Regions from separate parts of the Hydrogenophaga sp. GW456-12-10-14-TSB4 genome, predicted to be linked through region 2. Evidence: riboswitches for the same ligand, from Rfam matches in the RefSeq annotation. Region 2 holds a riboswitch; the other holds the start of a gene.

Region 1 (9,899 bases), on a different contig from region 2:
TTCAGACGGGTTTTCGAGTTCACCGAGGGGTTTGACAGACGGCATCAGCATGGGAGGCTCCGGCGCGGGAAGAGAAAGGGTCAGTTGGCCGCGAAGGCGTTGTAGGCGGTTTCGTCGAGCAGGGCATCGACCTGGGCCGGGTCGGACAGCTTGACCTTGAAGAACCAGCCGGCCTTGAGCGGGTCGCTGTTGGCCAGCGAGGGGTCGGCGCGCAGGGCTTCGTTGACTTCGGTGATCTCGCCGCTGATGGGCATGTACACGTCGGCGGCCGCTTTCACGGACTCGACCACGCCGGCCACTTCCTTCTGCGCGAAGGTCTTGCCGACTTCGGGCAGGTCGACGAACACCACGTCGCCCAGCGCGTCCTGCGCGTGCACGGTGATGCCGACGGTGGCGATGCCGCCGTCAACGGTGATCCATTCGTGGTCTTCGGTGTACTTGGTGGTCATGGAAAAGCTCCTGAAAAAGAGGGAAACAAAAAGGGGTCAACCGCGGAAGTATCGGTTGGGCACGAAGGGCATGGCGCTGACCTGCATGGGCACGGGCTTGCCGCGCACCATGGCCACCACGTTGGTGCCGATGGCGGCGTGTTCGGGGGTGACGTAGCCGATGGCGACGGGCTTGTTGGCGCTGGGGCCGATGAGGCCGCTGGAGGTCTTGCCGATCACCTCGCCGCTGGTGTTCTGCAGTTCGACGTTTTCGCGCACGGGCACCCATTCCTGGGCGATCAGGCCCACGCGCTTGCGCGCCAGGGGCTCGCTGCCGTCGAGTTGCGCGAGCACACGGGCCGCGCCGGGGAAACCACCCGCGCGTTCGCCGCCGGTGCGGCGCACCTTCTGCATGGCCCAGTTGAGCCCGGCTTCCACCGGGGTGGTGGTGGTGTCGATGTCGTTGCCGTAGAGGCACAGGCCGGCTTCGAGGCGCAGGGAGTTGCGCGCGCCCAGGCCGATGGGCATGACCTCGGGCTGGGCCAGCAGGGTGCGCACAAACTGGTCGGCGCGGTCGCCGGGCAGGGAGATCTCGAAGCCGTCTTCGCCGGTGTAGCCGCTGCGGGTGATGAAGAGGTCGGCGCCGTGCCACTGGAAGGGCGAGCCGGTCATGAAGACGAGCTTTTCGACGCCGGGCACGAGGCGCTGCAGCACGTCCACCGCCAGCGGGCCCTGCAGGGCGAGCAGGGCGCGGTCGGGCAGGGGGATGACTTCGCAGCGCGAGCCGATGCGCGCCTGGATGTGCGCAATGTCGCCGGCCTTGCAGGCGCCGTTGACGATGACGAAGAGGTCGTGCCCCCGGTTGACGAACATCAGGTCGTCGATGATGCCGCCCTCGTCGTTGAGCAGCAGGCCGTAGCGCTGCTTGCCCACGCCCAGGCCGATCACGTCCACCGGCATGAGGGTCTCGAAGGCGGCCGGGGCGTCGGGCCCGACCAGGCGCAGCTGGCCCATGTGCGAGACGTCGAACAGGCCGGCGGCCTTGCGGGTGTGGTGGTGCTCGGCCATGAGGCCGGTGGGGTACTGCACCGGCATGTCGTAGCCGGCGAAGGGCACCATGCGGGCGCCGAGTTCGAGGTGGAGCTTGTGCAGCGGGGTCTGGAGGAGCGGGGCGGCGGCAGCTGGCACGGCAAAGGCTTTCAGGCAAGGGGGCAGGCCCCGACGGGGGCGAAACACGGTTCATCCGTGCGCTGCCCCACTGTCCGCTTTACCTGAGAGATTCACGCGGGCGATGCCGCGCTTGCTCCTTCGGTGGGCCGCTTCGAGGAACGGCCTCTCTCCAGGGGGGTACACCGGCCTTTCGGCCCGTGTTTGCCAGTCCTTTTGCCTGAGCGTTCAGGGCACCCGGTGTGCGGTGCCGCCTGCGCCTTCGGCGAGCCTTTCCGGTGACCGGATCGGCTTCTCTCCTGACCGCGCGAGTGTATCGCACGGCGGCGGGCGGGCCGGCGTTTCAGGGCGTTTCCAGGGCCGATTCGGGCAGCAGGCGGGCCAGCCGCTGGCCGATGCCGTCGGCGCGTTCGCTGCCGGCCAGGCGCTCCACGTCGGCCATCATGGCGCGGCTGACGACCAGCATCTCCCGCACGTCACGCGCCTCGCGCAGGGCGTCGCGGTAGCGCTGGGCCATGGCCTTGTCGCGCGGGGCGAACATGCGCTCGCTCAGGTCGAACAGGAACATGCGCGCGCTGGCGACCGAGCGCGGGCCGGAGAAGGCATCGGCCGAGACCGCCGGCGCGGCGGCGGGGGGCGGTGCGGGCGGCTCGTCCACCAGGTAGCCGCGCGCGACCAGGTCGGCCGCGAGCGCGGGCCCCTGGCCCTCGAACAGGGCGAACAGCTCGGCATCGGGTTTGCGGCCGTCGGCCAGCAGCAGCAGGGCGCGCTCGCGCTGGGCGAGCTGGCGTTGTCCCGGCCGCAGCTCGGCCCGGCCCTTCTGGGTCTTGTTCAGCATGGGTCCAGCGTGTGTGAAGGAGCCCGCACTGTGGCGACGCGATGTGACGTCCCGGTGAAATGCCGGGCATGAGAGGCCGCGCGGTGGCGGCTGGCGGCTGAACGGGCCCGGTGTCCGGACCTATTCCTCGCTGTCGTCCTCGATGTCCGGGTTCCAGGCGGAAATGACGAACCTCAATTGCCCTTTGGCCCCCGGGTGCGATGGCTTGACCGCGCCCTGGTTGTCCACCGTGTGGGCATCAAAGGGAATCCGGACCTCCACGCGCCCGTCTCCCAGTGGTGCGATGGGCAGCTCCGTGGCGGCATTGACGATGCCCGTGCCTTGCCAGGCGTACTTGACGGTCCAGTTGGGCTGCGTCTTGGTGGGGCTGGTCATTTCCAGGATAAGGGCGTCCCGGAACAGGTAGCCTCCCTCGTAGTGTTCGTTCACCCACAGGCGCCGTTCGATTTCGTAGTCGGGCACGCGGATACCGAATTCCATGCCATAGGCGAGCGAGCGCCGCTTGGGGTTGACCCGGGCGCGATTGGCCAGAAACACGCTGGAGAGGTAGTGCTGGCGCTCCTTCTTCCACTCGGAATGCGGCACGCAGGCCACGGAATCTTCCTCCGCCGTCCGCCGCGTGAGGTACCAGAACTTGCCGCGCGGAGAGGCGCGCATTTCCATCTGGTACAGCGCGTCGACCCTCTGACCGGCGTCTTCCTGCGTCTGCACGCCCTTGGGGAGGCGCATCTCCTCCAGATCGACCCAGATGTCGACACGCACGTCGCCAAAGAGGAAACGCGCGAGGTTCTGAAAGGCCTCTTCGCTGTTCACGATGCCGAACATGCCGGAGTGGGAGCGGTACGCAAAGGCCTTGGCGCAAGGCTCACCGACGCTGCCATCGCCGTTGAGCCCGTGCAGGGTGGCGTTGGCGATCCGGACCAGTCCGTCGCTCCCGTTGCCCACGAAGGTGCGTGCGAGGCCAGCGGCGGTGTCGTAGTCCGATCGGTTGGTACCTACCATGCAGAAGATCTTGCGCGAAGGGAAGGTCGACTCCGGCACCAAGTCCACCCGTTTGTGCTTCTTGTAGGCGGCTTTGAGATCCAGGTAGCTGCTCATCCGCTCAGAGCGGTTGAAGTTGCTGATGTCGAGCGCGCTCAGCCAGGAAGGAACGTTCTGCCCCATCACGTCGATCCCGTTGTGCGGCGAGGCGTAGGTGAACAGCTTGTCGATGTGCTTGCGCGTGCTGCGGGTGTCCAGTTGGGGGTTTTGCAGGAATGCCCTGCACACCAGGCCTCCCATGGAATGGGCGACCAGGTAGCAGCGGAAGCGCGCTTCGGTCATCTGGTTGGCGGGGTTCACGCAGACCAGGTACCGGACCCTCTCCACCAGTTCACTGAGCCTCGTCGCGAACGTTTCGATGCCCGGCGTGACGCCATCGCCCAGCAACTCGGAGGCCGAGTCGTAGTAGCGGTAGATGACGATGGATCGCCCATTCAGCTTGTTGCCCGTGGGTTCGCCCTGTGCTGTGGTTTCCCACTCGGGGTCGACGATGTCGTAGCCGTCTTCGTAGACATCGCTGTAGCCGAAGTCCGACGCCAGCCGCACGATCGGAGATTCAAAGACGTGCTTGCGGGGTTTTGCCTTGATGTCCGGCACGGCGCGGAAAACCGTTGATCCGAGGTTGAAGCCGCAGAACGGGTCCGCTGTGGTCTGTTCGATTTCTCCCCGTGTCATCGCGTAACCGCGCACATAGATGATGGGGAAATAGGGGGCCTTGATGACTGACATGTTCTGTCCTCATGGATCGGCGGGCTTGGCGGCGGGGCAAGCGATGACACACAGGTGGGTCAGACGGGCAGTGTGTGACAAAGCCCTGGCCATATCCATTCCACAAATGGGAGTAGACAACGTCAGTCCACCATGCTATCCAAGCGCATCCGCTCGGTTGGCAATGGCGGTACCGATTGGGCTTCTGCTCTTGGCGAGCGTTTGGCGTGAACAAATAAAAAGCCGCCCGCAGGCGGCTTTTCCAGTCAACGGCAAGCCGTTCACATGCCGGCGTAGTTCGGACCGCCGCCGCCTTCGGGCGTGACCCAGACGATGTTCTGCGTCGGGTCCTTGATGTCGCAGGTCTTGCAGTGCACGCAGTTCTGCGCGTTGATCTGCAGGCGGTCGGTGTTGTCGGGGTTCTTCACGAATTCGTACACGCCGGCCGGGCAGTAGCGGGCTTCGGGGCCGGCGTACTTGGCCAGATTGATCTTCACCGGCACGCTGGCGTCCTTGAGCGTGAGGTGGGCCGGCTGGTGTTCTTCGTGGTTGGTGTTGCTGACGAACACGCTGCCCAGGCGGTCGAAGGTGAGCTTGCCGTCGGGCTTGGGGTAGACAATTTGCTCGCACTCGGCGGCCGGCTTGAGGTAGAGGTGGTCGGCCTTCTCGCGGTGCAGCGACCACGGCGGCGCCTTGAAACCCAGGCGGGGCAGCAGCCAGTGTTCGACGCCGACCATGAGGCCGCCGACGATGTTGCCGTACTTGAACCAGGACTTGAAGTTGCGCGAGGCGTCCAGCTCTTCGCGCAGCCAGCTCTTGTCGAAGGCGGCGGGGTAGGCCTTGAGTTCGTCGTGCTGGCGACCGGCCTGCACGGCCTCGAAGGCGGCTTCGGCGCAGAGCATGCCGCTCTTGATGGCGGCATGGCTGCCCTTGATGCGCGCGCCGTTGAGGTAGCCGGCGTCGCAGCCCACCAGGGCGCCGCCGGGGAAGGTGGTCTGCGGCAGGCTCATCAGGCCGCCGGTGGTGATGGCGCGCGCGCCGTAGCTGATGCGTTTGCCACCTTCGAGGAAGGCGCGGATGCGCGGGTGCGTCTTCCAGCGCTGCATTTCCTCGAACGGGCTGAGCCAGGGGTTGCTGTAGTTCAGGCCGGTGACGAGGCCCAGGGTGACCTTGTTGTCTTCCAGGTGGTACATGAAGCCGCCGCCGTAGGTGTCGTCCTTCATCGGCCAGCCGGCGGTGTGGATCACCAGGCCGGCCTGGTGCTTGGCGGGGTCGATTTCCCAGAGTTCCTTCACGCCGATGGCGTAGGCCTGGGGGTCCTTGCCTTCGTCCAGGTGGAACTTGGCGATCAGGCGCTTGCCCAGGTGGCCGCGCGCACCTTCGGCGAACACGGTGTACTTGGCGTGCAGTTCCATGCCGAGCTGGAAGTTGTCGGTCGGCTCGCCGTCCTTGCCCACGCCCAGGTTGCCGGTGGCCACGCCCTTGACGGAGCCGTCGTCGTTGTAGAGCACCTCGGCGGCAGCGAAGCCGGGGAAGATCTCCACGCCCAGGTTCTCGGCCTGCTGGCCCAGCCACTTGACCACGTTGCCCAGGCCGACGACGTAGTTGCCCTCGTTGTGGAAGTTGTTGGGGATGAGGAATTTCGGGGTGTCGATGGCGCCTTTTTCGGTCAGCCAGAGCAGCTTGTCGTCGGTCACGGGCTGGTTGAGCGGCGCGCCGTCGGCTTTCCAGTTGGGCAGCAGTTCGTTGAGCGCCTTGGGGTCCATCACCGCGCCGCTGAGGATGTGCGCGCCGGGCTCGGAGCCTTTTTCGAGCACGCAGACGTTGATGTCGCCGCCTTTTTCGGCCGCGATCTGCTTGAGCCGGATCGCGGTGGCCAAGCCGCCGGGGCCGCCACCGACCACGACCACGTCGTACTCCATGGCTTCGCGCGGGCCGTAGGTGCTGAGGATTTCTTCGGGAGTCATGTAGAGGGTCTCGCTCTGTCAGGCCAGGGGCCCGGGGGGATTTTCATGACGGCAATGCATGGAGTCATGCCGGTGTCGTGGTCGGGACCGATTTTAGTGGCCCAGGGAGCACAATCCCGTCACATGGGCCCCCGTCGGCCCGGGCGGGGCCCCAGAGCCCGCAGAATCAACCCATTTAGAGGAGGTTCTCTCATGGCATACAGCCTGGACTTGTCGGGCCGCGTGGCCCTGATCACCGGCGCATCCGGTGGGCTCGGTGAGCAGTTCGCCAAGACCTTGGCGCGCGCGGGAGCGGCGGTGGTGCTGGCCAGCCGCCGCACCGACCGCCTGATGGCGCTGCGCGCCCACATCGAGGCCGCCGGCGGCGACGCGCATGTGGTGGCGATGGACGTGACGGACACGGCGTCCATCAAGGCGGCCGTGGCGCACGCCGAAACCGAGGTCGGCGCGATCGACATCCTGGTCAACAACTCGGGCGTGAGCACCACGCAGCGCCTGCAGGACGTGACGGAGGAAGACTACGACTTCGTCTTCGACACCAACACCAAGGGCGCGTTCTTCGTGGCGCAGGAGGTGGGCCGGCGCATGCTGGCGCGGGCCAACGGCGCCGCACCGGGTACCTACGTGGGCGGGCGCATCGTGAACATCGCGTCCATGGCCGGGCTCAAGGTGCTGCCGCAGATCGGCGTGTACTGCATGAGCAAGGCCGCCGTGGTGCAGATGACCAAGGCGATGGCGATCGAGTGGGGCCGCTTCGGCATCAACGTGAACGCGATCTGCCCGGGCTACATCGACACCGAACTCAACCACCACCACTGGCAGACCGAGCAGGGCCAGAAGCTCATCAACATGCTGCCGCGCAAGCGCATCGGCTCGCCGGCCGACCTGGACGCGCTGCTGGTGATGCTGTGCTCGAGCGAGAGCCATTTCGTGAACGGCGCGGTCATTGCCGCCGACGACGGTTTCGGGGCCTAGATGACGGCAGCGGTGTTGGGCCGGCCTTCGGGCTGGCCGCCGGGCATGGTGACCGGCATTCTGGCGGGGCTGGGCGCGGGCGCGTTCTGGGGCACGGCCTTTCTCGCGCCCCTGCTCACGCCGGGTTTCAGTTCGATCGATCTCACGGTGGGCCGCTTCCTGGCCTGCGGCCTGTTGTCGGTGCTGCTGCTGGCCTGGGCCGGGCTTCGGGGCGAGGCGCACCTGCCGACCTGGCGGCAGGCGGGCTCGGCGCTGTGGCTGAGCCTGCTGGGCTACACGGGCTATTACCTGCTGCTGGTGCTGGCCATCCAGGCCGCGGGTGCGGCGCTGCCGGTGCTGATCATCGGCACCATCCCGATCTGGATCATGTTGCTGGGCAAGCCGCAGGGCCTGCGCTGGCGTGCGCTGGTGCCCGGGCTGCTGCTGACGATGGCCGGCCTGGCGCTGATGATGCGGGTCACGGCGCATGGCGCCGGCGAGGCCGGGGGCGGCGACGACCTCTGGCTGGGCATCTTTTTCGCCGTGCTGGCCATGGCCTCGTGGACGGCGTTCGGCCTGTTGAACGCGCGCTGGCTGAGCCACCACCCGGAGGTGAACTCCACGGTGTGGGCCAACTGGCTGGGGGTGGCCGCGGGCCTGGGTGCACTCGTCATCTGGGCGGTGGCCGGGGCCGGGGTGGACACGCTGGTGCAGCGCCCGGGGTTCGACCGTTTCCTGGTCGTCTGCGCAGTCACCGGCATCGGCTCGGCCTGGATCGCTTCCGTGCTCTGGAACATGGCCAGCCGGCGCCTGAGCCCGAGCCTGGCGGGGCAGCTCATCGTGAGCGAGACGGTGTTCGGGCTCATCTACACCTTCGCCTGGAGCGCCCAGTGGCCCGCCGCCCTGCAATGGACGGCGTGTGTGCTGTTCGTGTTGGGCATACTGGCGTCCATCAAGGCACACCGTTGACACCTCAACCATGAAACTCGAACTGCCCGATCAGAAGAAGCGCGTGTTCAGCATGACCATCCCCATCCGCTGGGGCGACATGGACGGCATGAACCACGTGAACAACACGATCTACTTCCGCTACCTGGAGATCATCCGCATCGAATGGATGCGCTCGATCGGTTGCCCGCCCGACCCCTCGGGCGAAGGCCCGGTGATCGCCAACGCCTTCTGCAATTTCTACCGGCAGCTCGAGTACCCGGGCGACGTGATCGCCACCATGTACGTCAGCGATGTGGGCCGCAGCAGCTTCGAGAGCTGGTGCACCCTGTCGCGCAGCGACGACCCGGACACGGTGTATGCGGCCGGCGGCGCGACCACGGTGTGGGTGAACTTCCCGCTGAAGAAATCCGCCCCCCTTCCCGACTGGCTGCGCGCGCACCTGAGCTGAGCGCTGTGTGCGCTGGCGCACACACAAATGCTTGCACACAAGGGGCGGGCGCGTGCCTAGCATGGGCCCCATGCGCGCCCTGTCTTTCGCCCTGGTTCCTGTCGGCCTGTCGCTCGGCCTGCTGGTGTCCTGCGGCGGTGGCGGCGGGGGTGGATCTTCGCCGTCGGGCAACACCGGCTTCGTGCCCACCACCGGCCCGGTGACCGTCACCGAGCTCGCGACCAACCTGCCCAATCCCTGGAGCCTGGCCTTCCTGCCCGACGGGCGCATGCTGGTCACGGGGCGCACGGGCAGCCTGCGGCTCTATGCAGCGAATGCCCAGTCGTTCAACCTCATCAGCGGGCTGCCCGCGCTGGACACCGGCGGGCAGGGCGGCCTGCTCGACGTGGTTCTCGACCCCAGCTTCGGCAGCAACCGGCTCATCTACTTCAGCTTTTCGGAAACCGACAGCGGCAACGCCAACAACAACGGCACTGCCGTGGCCCGTGCCGAGCTCGACACGGGCGCGATGGCGCTGGTGAACCTGCAGGTGATCTACCGCCAGTTGCCCAAGGTGGCGAGCACCGGGCATTTCGGTTCGCGCCTGGTGTTCGACCGCGACGGCCACCTGTTCGTGACCCTGGGCGATCGCCAGAGCAACGACCAGCGCGGGTACGCGCAGGACCTGAGCCGGGGCAACGGCAAGGTGGTGCGCATCACCACCTCGGGGGCGGCGGCACCGGGCAACCCGGTGCTGGCGGGGGCGCAGGCCGGCATCTGGAGCTACGGCCACCGCAACCCGCAGGGGGCGGCGCTGCACCCGGCCACCGGGGCCTTGTGGACCAGCGAGCATGGCCCGCAGGGCGGCGACGAGGTCAACCTCACGCAGGGCGGGCTGAACTACGGCTGGCCGGTGATCAGCTACGGGCAGGAGTACGGCACCACGCAACAGGTGGGCGAGGGCACGGCCAAGGCCGGCATGGAGCAGCCGGTGGCGTACTGGGAGACCATCGACGGCTCGACCTGGACGGGCGGCCAGAAGTCGTCCATCGCGCCCAGCGGCATGGCCTTCTTCACCGGCAGCATCCCCACGAACTGGACCGGCAGCCTGTTCGTGGGTGCCCTGGCGGGCACGGCCTTGTGGCGCTTGCAGCTCGACGGCACGCGGGTGGTGGGGCGTGAGCGCCTGCTGGCCAACCGCAACGAGCGCATCCGCGATGTGCGGCAGGGGCCTGACGGCCGGCTCTATCTGCTCACCGACGGCGGCAGCGGCAAGCTGCTGCGCATCGGCGGCTAAGGGCTCTGCGGCTTACTGCTTGTTCTCGCGGGCGTTCTTCTTGTACTCGACGTCGTCGGCGTACAGGCGGCCGTCCTTGCGGTTGATGTCGACTTCCACGTAGTGGCCCTGGCGCAGGTCC
Region 2 (9,899 bases):
GCCACCCGGTAGGCATGAAGTCATGGTGCGCCTAGCGAGCAGGAATTCGCTGTCCACGGGCTTGCGGCTGTGGGAGGCGGAACTCTTCTATGCAAGCGCTCGCGACGAGGCCTTGCTCTGGGGTGGCTACTTCGGCCTCTATGGGCTGGTGATCCTTATCCAGTTCTTGTTCTGGCAATGGACACGGGAGGCACTCAGCGGGTGGTACGTGCCTTACGCGGCCCTGAATTTCTTGGGCGTCTTGATGACGATGGGGTACCTTCAGAATGCCCTGGACTGGAACTCCGATCTGGCGACGCCCATTCTTGGCATCTCGATTTGCGCCGTGGTGTTCGTGAGCACCCGGTTTTCTTCAGTGCTGCTGGGACTCGACCAGGTCATGCCGCGCCTCAATCGCTTCCTGCTCAGGGGAGCGGCCGCCGTTTCCGTCGGGACGAGCCTGCTGGTTATCGCGGGCCAATACGCCGCTGGCGTGGGCACGAGCCAGGTAGTCTCGATGGCCTGGATCATGCTGTTGTCCGGAGCCTCCATCGTCTTGGTGTGGCGCGGCCATGCACCGGCGCGCTTTTATTTGATCGCCTTCGCAATTTTTTATCTGGGGGTTCTCATCCGGTACTTGCGCAACCTGGGATGGTTGGAGCCGGGACTCGTGACCGACTACAGCATCCAGGTGGGCTCCGTGCTGCACATGATTGTGATGTGCTTGTTCATCGTGTACCGCTACAACGCCCTGCGCATAGCCTTGCGTGTGGAACAGGCGGCCCGCCAAGAACAGCGAGATTTCGTCGCCATGGTGTCCCACGAGCTTCGCACACCGCTGGCAATCATCGGTGCCTCTGCGCAGCAGCTCGCGGCGCATCTGGATGCGCCTGTCGAGAAGTCGCTGAGGCGTTGCACCAACATCACGGCAGCGAGCCGGCGCATGGCGGAGTTGATGGACAACTACCTTACCGCCGAACGAATGGACAGCTCCGAGCGATCGATACGTATCCGACGGTGCGCCATGCCAAGTTTTTTCAAGGAACTCGTCTCCGAGTGGCCTGAGGACAGGATTAAGCTGACCACAAAGGCATTGCCTGAGGATTACGCCTGTGACCTCGATATGCTGCAGGTGGCGTTTCGCAATCTAATCACCAATGCGATTCGGCACTCTCGCGCCAGCACTGTCATCGATGTCATGGTTCGCGGCAACGGACAAGGCGGGCTTACCGTTCGTGTTGTGAATCGTGGCGAAAACATTCCGCTCGAAGAACGGCCATTTTTGTTCCAGAAATATTACAGAGGCCGGGCGGCACGGGGCAAAACGGGCGCTGGTCTGGGGTTGTTTCTGGTCAAGAGAATCATCGACGCGCACGGCGGGCGAGTCGAAGTGCAGTGCGATTCAGGCGTCACGACCTTCAAGGTTCTGCTGCCTGCGCTAGCCTCGTCCGATTGAGGATAGAGATCCCCGCTATGACGTGTTGATGGCAGGTTGGGCGCAAATCACATCTGCAGATGTGACTGTTTTACTTTCACAACGCCATCGGCATTCTTGCCTTAGTTGCTCAGGTTTGCTCAGACTGCCCCAAACTCGATTTTGATATTTTCAGAACCCACAAAATTGAAGTTCGTGTGCGCAACACACCAACTTGGCGCCTTCTACTGGAAGCTGTCCGCAGGTTGCAAGTGTGATTCAAGCAAGTACCTGCCGCGTTCCGATGAAGCGCAACGTTGAATGAATCCGTGACGCCATAAACCGATTCGCTTGTCTGAATCTTGCATGATCAAGCCACCTTTGCCACACAACGAAGCCAAGCGCCTGAAGGCGCTGCGCGACTTGGTGATCCTGGACACACCGCCCGAGGAGCGTTTTGACCGCATCTCAGCCTTCGCGGCTAAAGAGTTCAACGTGCCCATCGCGCAGGTCTCGCTGGTTGACCAGGATCGACAGTGGTGCAAATCGTCCTTTGGCATGGATGACGTGCAGGAAACGCCGCGCGACATCTCCTTCTGCGGCCACGCGGTGGCGATGGCGAAGACCTTGATCGTGCCCGACGCGCTGGCCGATCCGCGCTTTGCCGACAACCCCATGGTGGTGGGTCAACCCTATGTGCGCTTCTACGCCGGGGCGCTGCTGCGCCTGCCTTACGGGCAGGTGGTGGGCACCCTGTGCATCATGGACCGGCGCCCGCGCGAGTTCGACAAGCTGGACGAGGCCATCCTCAACGGCCTGCGCGACCTGGTGGTGGAGGAGCTGTTCCGGCGCGAGGAGGCGGTGTCGTGAGCGCCGCTGCGGACCGGCCGCAGGTGCTGCTGATCGAACCCGATGGTTTGGTGCGTGGCACGGTGGCCTCGGTGTGCCGTGAGCTACAACTGGTTCGGCTGCAGCAGGCGACCAGCATCGCCCAGGGAGAAAAATGGATGCAGAGCAACGCGGAGCACGGCCTGCTGCTTTCGCTAGCCGAGCGCGACGCAGCACTGGCGTTGCTCACGCGCTTGCGTGCGGGCGACTTTAAGTGCGAGGCCAATATCCCGGTTGCGGTGATGGTGCACGCTGCTGACGCGGGACTCGTGGCGACGCTGAAAGAACTCGATGTGCGTCGACTGTTGTTGCAACCATTTCGTTTACGCGATGTAGTGCACACGGTTGAGCAACTCTGGTCCGCAGCAGTGGCGCTACCCGCTGGCTGAATTCTCGATCACCAACGACTCCAAGTTCTCCGCGGCCAATCCACATCGGAACGGTCGGCGAGGCCGCGCACTTCTAGCGCCAGTACCAGATGCAGCAGTGGCACAAAAGCGATATTCGAGTGCCATCGCAACGCGCTGGACGATCCGGCTCATGAGCGCCCAGAAAGCGAGGGAAAACACGCATCTATGGAAGTACGCGATGGAAACGTCCGTCGATAAAATGGCGGGCCGACAAACTATGTTTGTTCGGTGTGACAGTGATTTTTTTGGTTACTTCACGTCTGATGTTGGAATGACGCATTCCTCCTCGGTGCAAATGTTCCTTCATCGCGGAACTTGACGTGATTCAAGGGGTGGGCTACCAAGGCCCACCCTTTTTTTTGAATGCCAAACGCAATCTTCGGATGCTTTGTCGCCTCGTTGCGCTGGAATCCCTCGTTGCATTGCTCGGCGGGGCATCAGCGCCACGCGAGCGGCGGATGTGCCGCGCGCAGTATCAGTCTATGGTTCTCCCGTGCGAGTCGTGCTTATTTTGGCGATTGCCAGCTCGCCGCCGCCGCAATGAGCCTGGTGCAGCCCGAGCCGGTATGTGGCTGCAGTTCGATGCGATGGAGAGCACCTGCGCGGCCACGTCCTCAGCCAGGCCGTGCTCGAGGTGGCTCACCTTGGACACGCCCGCGATCTGCGCGGCAGCTTGGGCCACGGCCTGCCCCCGATAGAAAGGAAGTCCCATGAGCCACGCTGACAAGAACAGTGTCTCAGATTCGACAACCAGTGCAAAAGCACCCGCAGCGAGTGATCGCAACTCGTTGACGATCGGCGCCGAAGGCGCCGATCGTGCTGCACGACGGAAAGCGTGGGAGAGTCGGCTGTCCTGAACCAAGCAGCCCGACGCACGAATGGAGGCGCAGTTCAGACCATGTTGCTCACCTGCACTGCGCGCGGGACGCGACGCATGTCCCACCGTGCCACGTGCTCACCCAGTTGATGCGCGGTGATGGCCGACAGCGTCCAGCCCAGGTGGCCGTGACCGGTGTTGTAGAACACGTTGGCGTGCCTGCCCGCACCCACGCGCGGCATCATGTCGGGCAGCATGGGCCGCAGGCCCGCCCAGGGTTCCACCCGGCGCGTGCTGACGCCAGGGAAACATTGGTTCACCCAGTCCACCAGCGGCCGGATGCGGTCGGCGCGAATGTCGAGGTTGTAGCCGTTGAACTCGGCCGTGCCCGCCACGCGGAAGCGGTCCAACCCCAGTCGGCTCGTGACGAGCTTGGTCTCGTCGTCGAGCAGGCTCACCTGGGGCGCGGCGGCCTGGCTTTGTTCGTCATTCAGCATGACGGTGATGGAGTAGCCCTTGACCGGGTACACATTGAGCCGGTCGCCGAGTTGGGCGCCGAGGGCGCGGCTGCGCACGCCCGCGCAGATCACCACCCCGTCAGCATCGACCTCCTCCCCGTTGGCCAGCATAACGCGCGCCCTGTCGCCGGTGCTCCACACGCGCGACACGGCCTGGGCGGTCATCAGTCTCACGCCCCGGCGTGCGCAGGCCAGGCCCAGGCCGTGGGTGAACTTGTGGATGTCGCCGGTGCTGTCGCTCTCGGTGTACCAGCCACCGAAGTACTCACCCTGGAGCGTGGGTTCAATGGCGCGCATTTCGTCGGGTGTGACGGCGCGGCGCGACAGGCCGCCTTGGGCCAGCAGCCTGGACACTTCGCCTGCGTGCTCGAAGCCGGCGCGGTCCCGGTAGATGTGCAGGATGCCGCGCTGCTTGTGATCGAAATCGATGCCCTCGTGTTCAGCCCAGCCAAACAGCTGCTCACGTGCGGCAATGGCCAGGCGCGTGGTGGCCACGGTGTTGTTGCGGTACTTGGGAATGGAGGCCACAAACTCGGCGAACCAGCTGAGCTTGTGCCAGCTGGGCCTGGGGTTCACCAGCAAGGGCGCGTCGGCCTTGAACATCCACTTCAGACCCTTCACCAGGGTGGAAGGATGGGTCCACACCTCGGCGTTGGACGCAGAGAGTTGCCCGCCGTTGGCATGGCTGGTCTCCATGCCCGCATAGCGGTGCTTTTCGATGAGGGTGACTTGATGACCCTGACGGGCCAGGGCGTAGGCGCTGGTGACGCCCGTGATACCGCCGCCGATGACGATGAGGTGTGCCATGTGAATCTCGCGTTCAAAGCCGTCAGACAGAGAAAGCATGGCCCGCACACCGTGTGCGGACCATGACCCCCTCTGTTTGAGACCTGAGAGATTCACCAGCGTGGGCCGGCTTGCTCCTGCGGTGGGCCGGGGGACGAATCCCGGCCACTCTTCAGAGTGCGATGCGTTGTCGACCGGTCCTTTTGCCTGAGAGTTTCCGGGGCGGTTGCTCCTTCGGCGCCGGCCTGCCATGCAAGCCAGTCTCTCCCGATCGACAGGGGTGAAGCTTACTGCGCTTGCAGCTGAATGGACTTGGCAATCGCGCGGAACTGGCTGATGCCGTCGGCATAGGCCTTGTCCACCGCCGCCAGCGGCAGGGGTTTGGCCAGCAGCTGGCTGTTGGCTTCCAGCGCCTGGTGCACGCCCGGGTCACCCAGCGTTTCGGTGATGGCCTTGTGCAGCGCGACCACCACCTGCTCCGGGGTGTCCTTCTTCACGAAGTAGCCGGTCCAGATGTTGAAGGTGAAGTCCTTGAGTTGCTTGCTCTCGCTGATGGCCGGGTAGTTCTTCACGCTCTCCAGCCGTTCGCTGTTGAGCATGGCCAGCACCTTGACGCGGCCCTGCTTGTGCATCTCGTCGTACTTCTTGCCATAGGGCGCCAGGAAAAAATCGACCTGGCTGGCCATCAGGTCCTGCTCGGCCGGCGCCGAACCCTTGTAGGGCACATGGGTCATCGGAATGCCGGTGACCTTGGACAGGTGCTCGCCGAGCAGGTGGTAGAAGGAACCTGGGCCCACACTCGCGTACGTCAGGGGGCGGCCCTGCTGCGCCGACTTGCGCGCATGCTCCAGGAACTCGTCCACGTTGCTGGCGGGAATGTCCTTGCGGGCCAGGAAGGCAATCTGCGCGGTGGCGATCATCTGCACCAGGCGAAAGTCTTCGCTCTTGAACTTGATGGACGCGATGGCCAGGGGCGCCAGGATCAGTTCGTTCGGCGAACCCTGGAACAGCTGGTAGCCGTCGCTCGCGCTGTTGAGCACTTTCTGCGCGGCGATCGAGCCGCTCGCACCGCCCAGGTTCTCGATCACCACCGGTTGGCCCAGCTGCTTGCCCAGCGTGTTGTTGACGGAGCGCGCGATGACGTCCGACAGGCCGCCGGCCGGGTACGGCACCAGCATGGTCACCGGCCGGGCGGGGTAGCTCTGGGCCTGCGCCACGCCCGAAAGGCTGGCCAGGGCGATGGCGACACCGGCCATCAAAGTCTTGTAGCGGCTGATCATGGGGAATCTCCAGTGGGGTCAGAGGTGGGGGGAGGGGACGGAAAGCAGGTCTTGCACGAGCGCTGTCCAGTAGGCGGCGCCGGTGCCGATGTTGTCGTCGTTGAAGTCGTAAGCCGGGTTGTGCACCATGCACGCACCGGGCTCCTGACCCACGCCGTTGCCGATGAACAGGTAGCTGCCCGGCACGCGTTCGAGCATGAAGGCAAAGTCTTCGCTGCCCGTCAGCATGGCGCCCTGGGCCACCACCTGTGCGGGCGGAAAATGCGCCTGCGCAACCGCCAGGGCGCGGGCGGTCTGCGCCGCGTCGTTGACGAGCACGGCGTAGCCGGGGCGCCAGTCCAGCTCGGCGCGCACGCCGTAGCTCTCGGCCTGCAGGCGCACCAGTTCGCGAATGCGCTGCTCCATGTCGCGGCGCACCTGCGGGCTCAGCGCGCGCACGCTCAGCTCCAGCCGGGCCGAGGCCGGAATCACGTTGTTGGCATTGCCCGCGTGCAACGCGCCCACGGTGACCACGGCGGGTTCCATGGGGTCGACGTTGCGGGAGACAACGGTTTGCAGCGCCATGACGATCGACGCCGCAGCCACCAGCGGGTCGACCGCACGGTGCGGCATGGCACCGTGGCCGCCGACGCCGTGCAGGGTGATGGTGGCGTAGTCCGACGAGGCCATGGTCGGCCCGCTGCGGAACACCAGTTGGCCCTGCGCGTAGCCGGGCATGTTGTGCATGGCGAAGATGGCGTCGCACGGAAAGCGTTCGAACAGACCGTCTTCCATCATCTTCAGGGCGCCGCCGCCGCCTTCTTCGGCCGGCTGAAAGATCAGGTTCAGCGTACCGTCGAAGCGGCCGCACTCGGCCAGGTGGCGCGCGGCCGCCAGCAGCATGGCCGTGTGGCCGTCGTGGCCACAGGCGTGCATCACGCCCTGGTGGCAACTGGTCCAGTCGGCGCCGGTCGCCTCTTCAACGGGCAGGGCGTCCATGTCGGCGCGCAAGCCAATGGTGCGGGTGGAGTTACCCCGGCGCAGTTGCCCCACCACACCCGTGCCGCCCAGCCCTGTGCTGACCGCGTAGCCCCATGACGCCAGCTTCTGCGCCACCAGGGCGCTGGTGCGGTGCTCGTCGAAAGCCAGTTCCGGGTGCTGGTGAATGTCGCGCCGCAACGCGACGAATTCCTGCACCAGCTGATCACTGAGACGTTCCACAGTCGAACTCCAGAGAATTGATGAACTTTGCTGCATGTTAGAAAGGGGGTGCTTTAAAGTCCAATGCATTGATGTGCATCGATCCATGACTTTCACTGGGGGTTTAGATGACACTGGTACAACTGCGTCATTTCGTGGTCCTCGCGGACCTGGGCTCCTTCGTGCAGGCGTCCGCCGCCCTGTTCCTCACGCAGCCGGCGCTCACGCGGAGCATCCAAGGGCTGGAGATCGAACTCGGCGGGGCGTTGTTTGACCGCCTGGGCCGGCGCATCGCCCTCACGCCTTTCGGACGCGAAGTGCTCAACCGCGCGCGCCAACTCGTCAGCGACGCCGAGACTCTTCGGCACGCGGGCAAGGCCCTGCACGCGGGACTGATCGGCAAGCTTCGCGTGGGCTTGAGCTCGGCGCCGGGCGCACTGCTGAGCACGCCGCTCATGCTGCACATGGCCGAACACCACCCCCGGTTGCAAGTCGAGATCTCTCGCGGCAACACTGCCGTGTTGATTCATGCGTTGCGCGAACAGCATCTGGATGCGGCGATCGTCGACATCCGCGATATGCGGCCCTCGGCCGACCTGCAAGTGGACCTCGCCTTTGAACTCGGGGCCGGCTTTCTGGCGCGCAAAGACCACCCATTGGCCCGGCGCGGTGGTCCCATCAGCTTGGCGGACGTCATGGCCTATCCGGTGGCCTCCACCCCGCTGAGCGACGAGGTGGCACGCATCCTGATCGCGCGCTACGGCCCCCAGGCCAACCCGGACGACATGGTGACGCTGCGTTGCGACGAGACCATGAGCATGGTGGACGTGGCGCTGCGCAGCGACACCATCTTGTTGACGATCTGTGCCGTGGCGCCAGACCTGATTTCACTCGATGTGTCGCCCGGCCTCGATGCCACCGGGCGCTTCGGACTCGTCGTCTCGGCACAGCGCCAGGAAGCGCCCGCGTTGCGAATCGTGCGCGCGCAACTACCGACCTGGCTCGGCGGCGCGGCCACAACGAGGGCCGTACGGGACGCCGCCGGGGCCTGATGGTCATTCAGCGCGCCAGTTATGGCCGCTCGCGTCGACCGGTCTCCTACCACTTCATGCAGGCGGCATGGGGTGGCGCGTCACGATTCATTTTGCATCGTCGATGGATCAGACTCCTATCCGTGGGTTGGTTGCCACTGTGCATCGATCCGTCATGGGAGCTACCTCGCTTTAGTAGGCTCAAGCCGGTGCCCGTGATCACCTCACCGGCGGCCGGGCGGAACCTGAGGACTGCGGCCGCTCTTGTTGTCACCGACCTAAGCATTTTGATGCTTCGGGGATGCGGCTAAAAACTTGGACTGTTTATGCCATGAGCCCCAAGCTTCGTCGGTAGTCAAGAGGGCTGCGCGCGCCCAAGGACATCTTGATCCGCTTCTCGTTGTACCAGCGGATGTAAGAGTCCAAGGCCTGGGTGAACTGCTCAACGGTCGTTGATTGCCAGTTGCCAGGATAGAACCATTCGGTCTTCAATCGACCGAAGAAGCCCTCGCAGGCCGCATTGTCGGGCGAACAGCCTTTGCGGGACATCGAACGCGTCAGCTCGGCAGCCGCGATACGTGCCAGCCATCCCGGCCATCGATAGTGGGCACCGCGATCCGAATGCACAACAGGCCGGTTGCTGCTGATGTCAATCGTCTCGATAGCGGCATCCAGCATCGTGTTCACGAGCTGCGCGTCCGGGCGCATGCCGATCGTCCAACTGACCACCTTGCCATCGAAGCAGTCGATCACAGGCGACAGATACACCTTGCCTGCCGGAATGTGGAACTCCGAGATGTCGGTGAACCGCTCGACGTAATCGAACACGTCAGCCCTGGCCGGCTCACGGCGTCGGTAAACCTTGCGAGCCGCACGGTCGTGCGCCGCTGCTTGCGCGAGCTCCCAGCCTCGGTCTTGAGCCAGCTGGAAGGATTCGCCCCAAACGGATCGAGCTTGCGTGGGCTGCTCCGCTTGGCGAAACGCGGCTCGGCCGCGTCTGCGCGCAACTGCTTTTGGATGGTGTTGCTAGACAACATGATTTGCGGATAGGTTTTCAGTCGATTTTTGGAGTCACTTTGGCGCCCTGCGGCACACCGCACGCAACAGCCAAACCGCCAAACCGGCAATAGGCCACGGCAACGGTGCGTTCAATGACTGCGCCAGCCTCGCGCGTGCCAGTTTTCCGCTCATAGGGGATAGCGCTTTGTATTGAAATCGGCCAACCGCCAAAATCAGCACGGCTCGCACGGCAACCCTTGACTACGGGAGGGCAACCAGGGGCGGGGGCTGGCGGAAGAACGCCATCATCTTCGGCAGCTCGGTCGGCATCTTCCTGTCGTTCCAGGCCATGTAGACATCGGAACGGATGGGCGATTCGGGCAGCGGCGTGAACTGCACGGCGGACACGCCGCCGTGCATCATGGCCTGTGGCACCAGGGCGTAGCCGGTGCCCTTGGAGACAAGCGCCACCACGCTCAACCAATGCCGCACCTCGTGCCGCACGGCGGGGTCGAGCCCCAGTTGGGCACACAGGGTGAGCACACGTTCGTAGTAGTCCGGTGACGCGCCGCGCGAGAACAGGACCAACGGCTCACCT

What was found. A riboswitch is a leader RNA that binds a small molecule or an ion and turns the genes downstream of it on or off. The one in region 2 is predicted to bind glycine.
Region 1: another riboswitch for glycine. It lies ahead of gcvT (glycine cleavage system aminomethyltransferase GcvT); the one in region 2 lies ahead of AC07ZS_RS20660 (D-amino acid dehydrogenase).

Annotation. Positions count from the first base shown of each region.
Region 1 is NZ_JBWKZH010000037.1:27,226-37,124, forward strand. It holds gene gcvP (aminomethyl-transferring glycine dehydrogenase) at 1-51, opposite strand, end outside; gene gcvH (glycine cleavage system protein GcvH) at 81-449, opposite strand; gene gcvT (glycine cleavage system aminomethyltransferase GcvT) at 486-1,616, opposite strand; glycine riboswitch at 1,677-1,781, opposite strand; glycine riboswitch at 1,794-1,907, opposite strand; gene AC07ZS_RS18045 (hypothetical protein) at 1,939-2,433, opposite strand; gene AC07ZS_RS18050 (esterase/lipase family protein) at 2,554-4,203, opposite strand; gene AC07ZS_RS18055 (electron transfer flavoprotein-ubiquinone oxidoreductase) at 4,464-6,149, opposite strand; gene AC07ZS_RS18060 (SDR family oxidoreductase) at 6,342-7,124, shown strand; gene AC07ZS_RS18065 (DMT family transporter) at 7,125-8,072, shown strand; gene AC07ZS_RS18070 (acyl-CoA thioesterase) at 8,083-8,502, shown strand; gene AC07ZS_RS18075 (PQQ-dependent sugar dehydrogenase) at 8,573-9,778, shown strand; gene AC07ZS_RS18080 (DUF5666 domain-containing protein) at 9,791-9,899, opposite strand, start outside.
Region 2 is NZ_JBWKZH010000047.1:16,624-26,522, forward strand. It holds gene AC07ZS_RS20640 (sensor histidine kinase) at 1-1,435, shown strand, start outside; gene AC07ZS_RS20645 (GAF domain-containing protein) at 1,760-2,263, shown strand; gene AC07ZS_RS20650 (hypothetical protein) at 2,260-2,670, shown strand; partial or broken gene AC07ZS_RS20655 (electron transfer flavoprotein subunit alpha/FixB family protein) at 3,236-3,376, opposite strand; gene AC07ZS_RS20660 (D-amino acid dehydrogenase) at 3,583-4,929, opposite strand; glycine riboswitch at 4,896-4,997, opposite strand; glycine riboswitch at 4,998-5,092, opposite strand; gene AC07ZS_RS20665 (Bug family tripartite tricarboxylate transporter substrate binding protein) at 5,100-6,092, opposite strand; gene AC07ZS_RS20670 (M20 aminoacylase family protein) at 6,111-7,328, opposite strand; gene AC07ZS_RS20675 (LysR family transcriptional regulator) at 7,400-8,323, shown strand; partial or broken gene AC07ZS_RS20680 (IS3 family transposase) at 8,627-9,106, opposite strand; partial or broken gene AC07ZS_RS20685 (IS21 family transposase) at 9,181-9,336, opposite strand; gene AC07ZS_RS20690 (LysR family transcriptional regulator) at 9,563-9,899, opposite strand, start outside.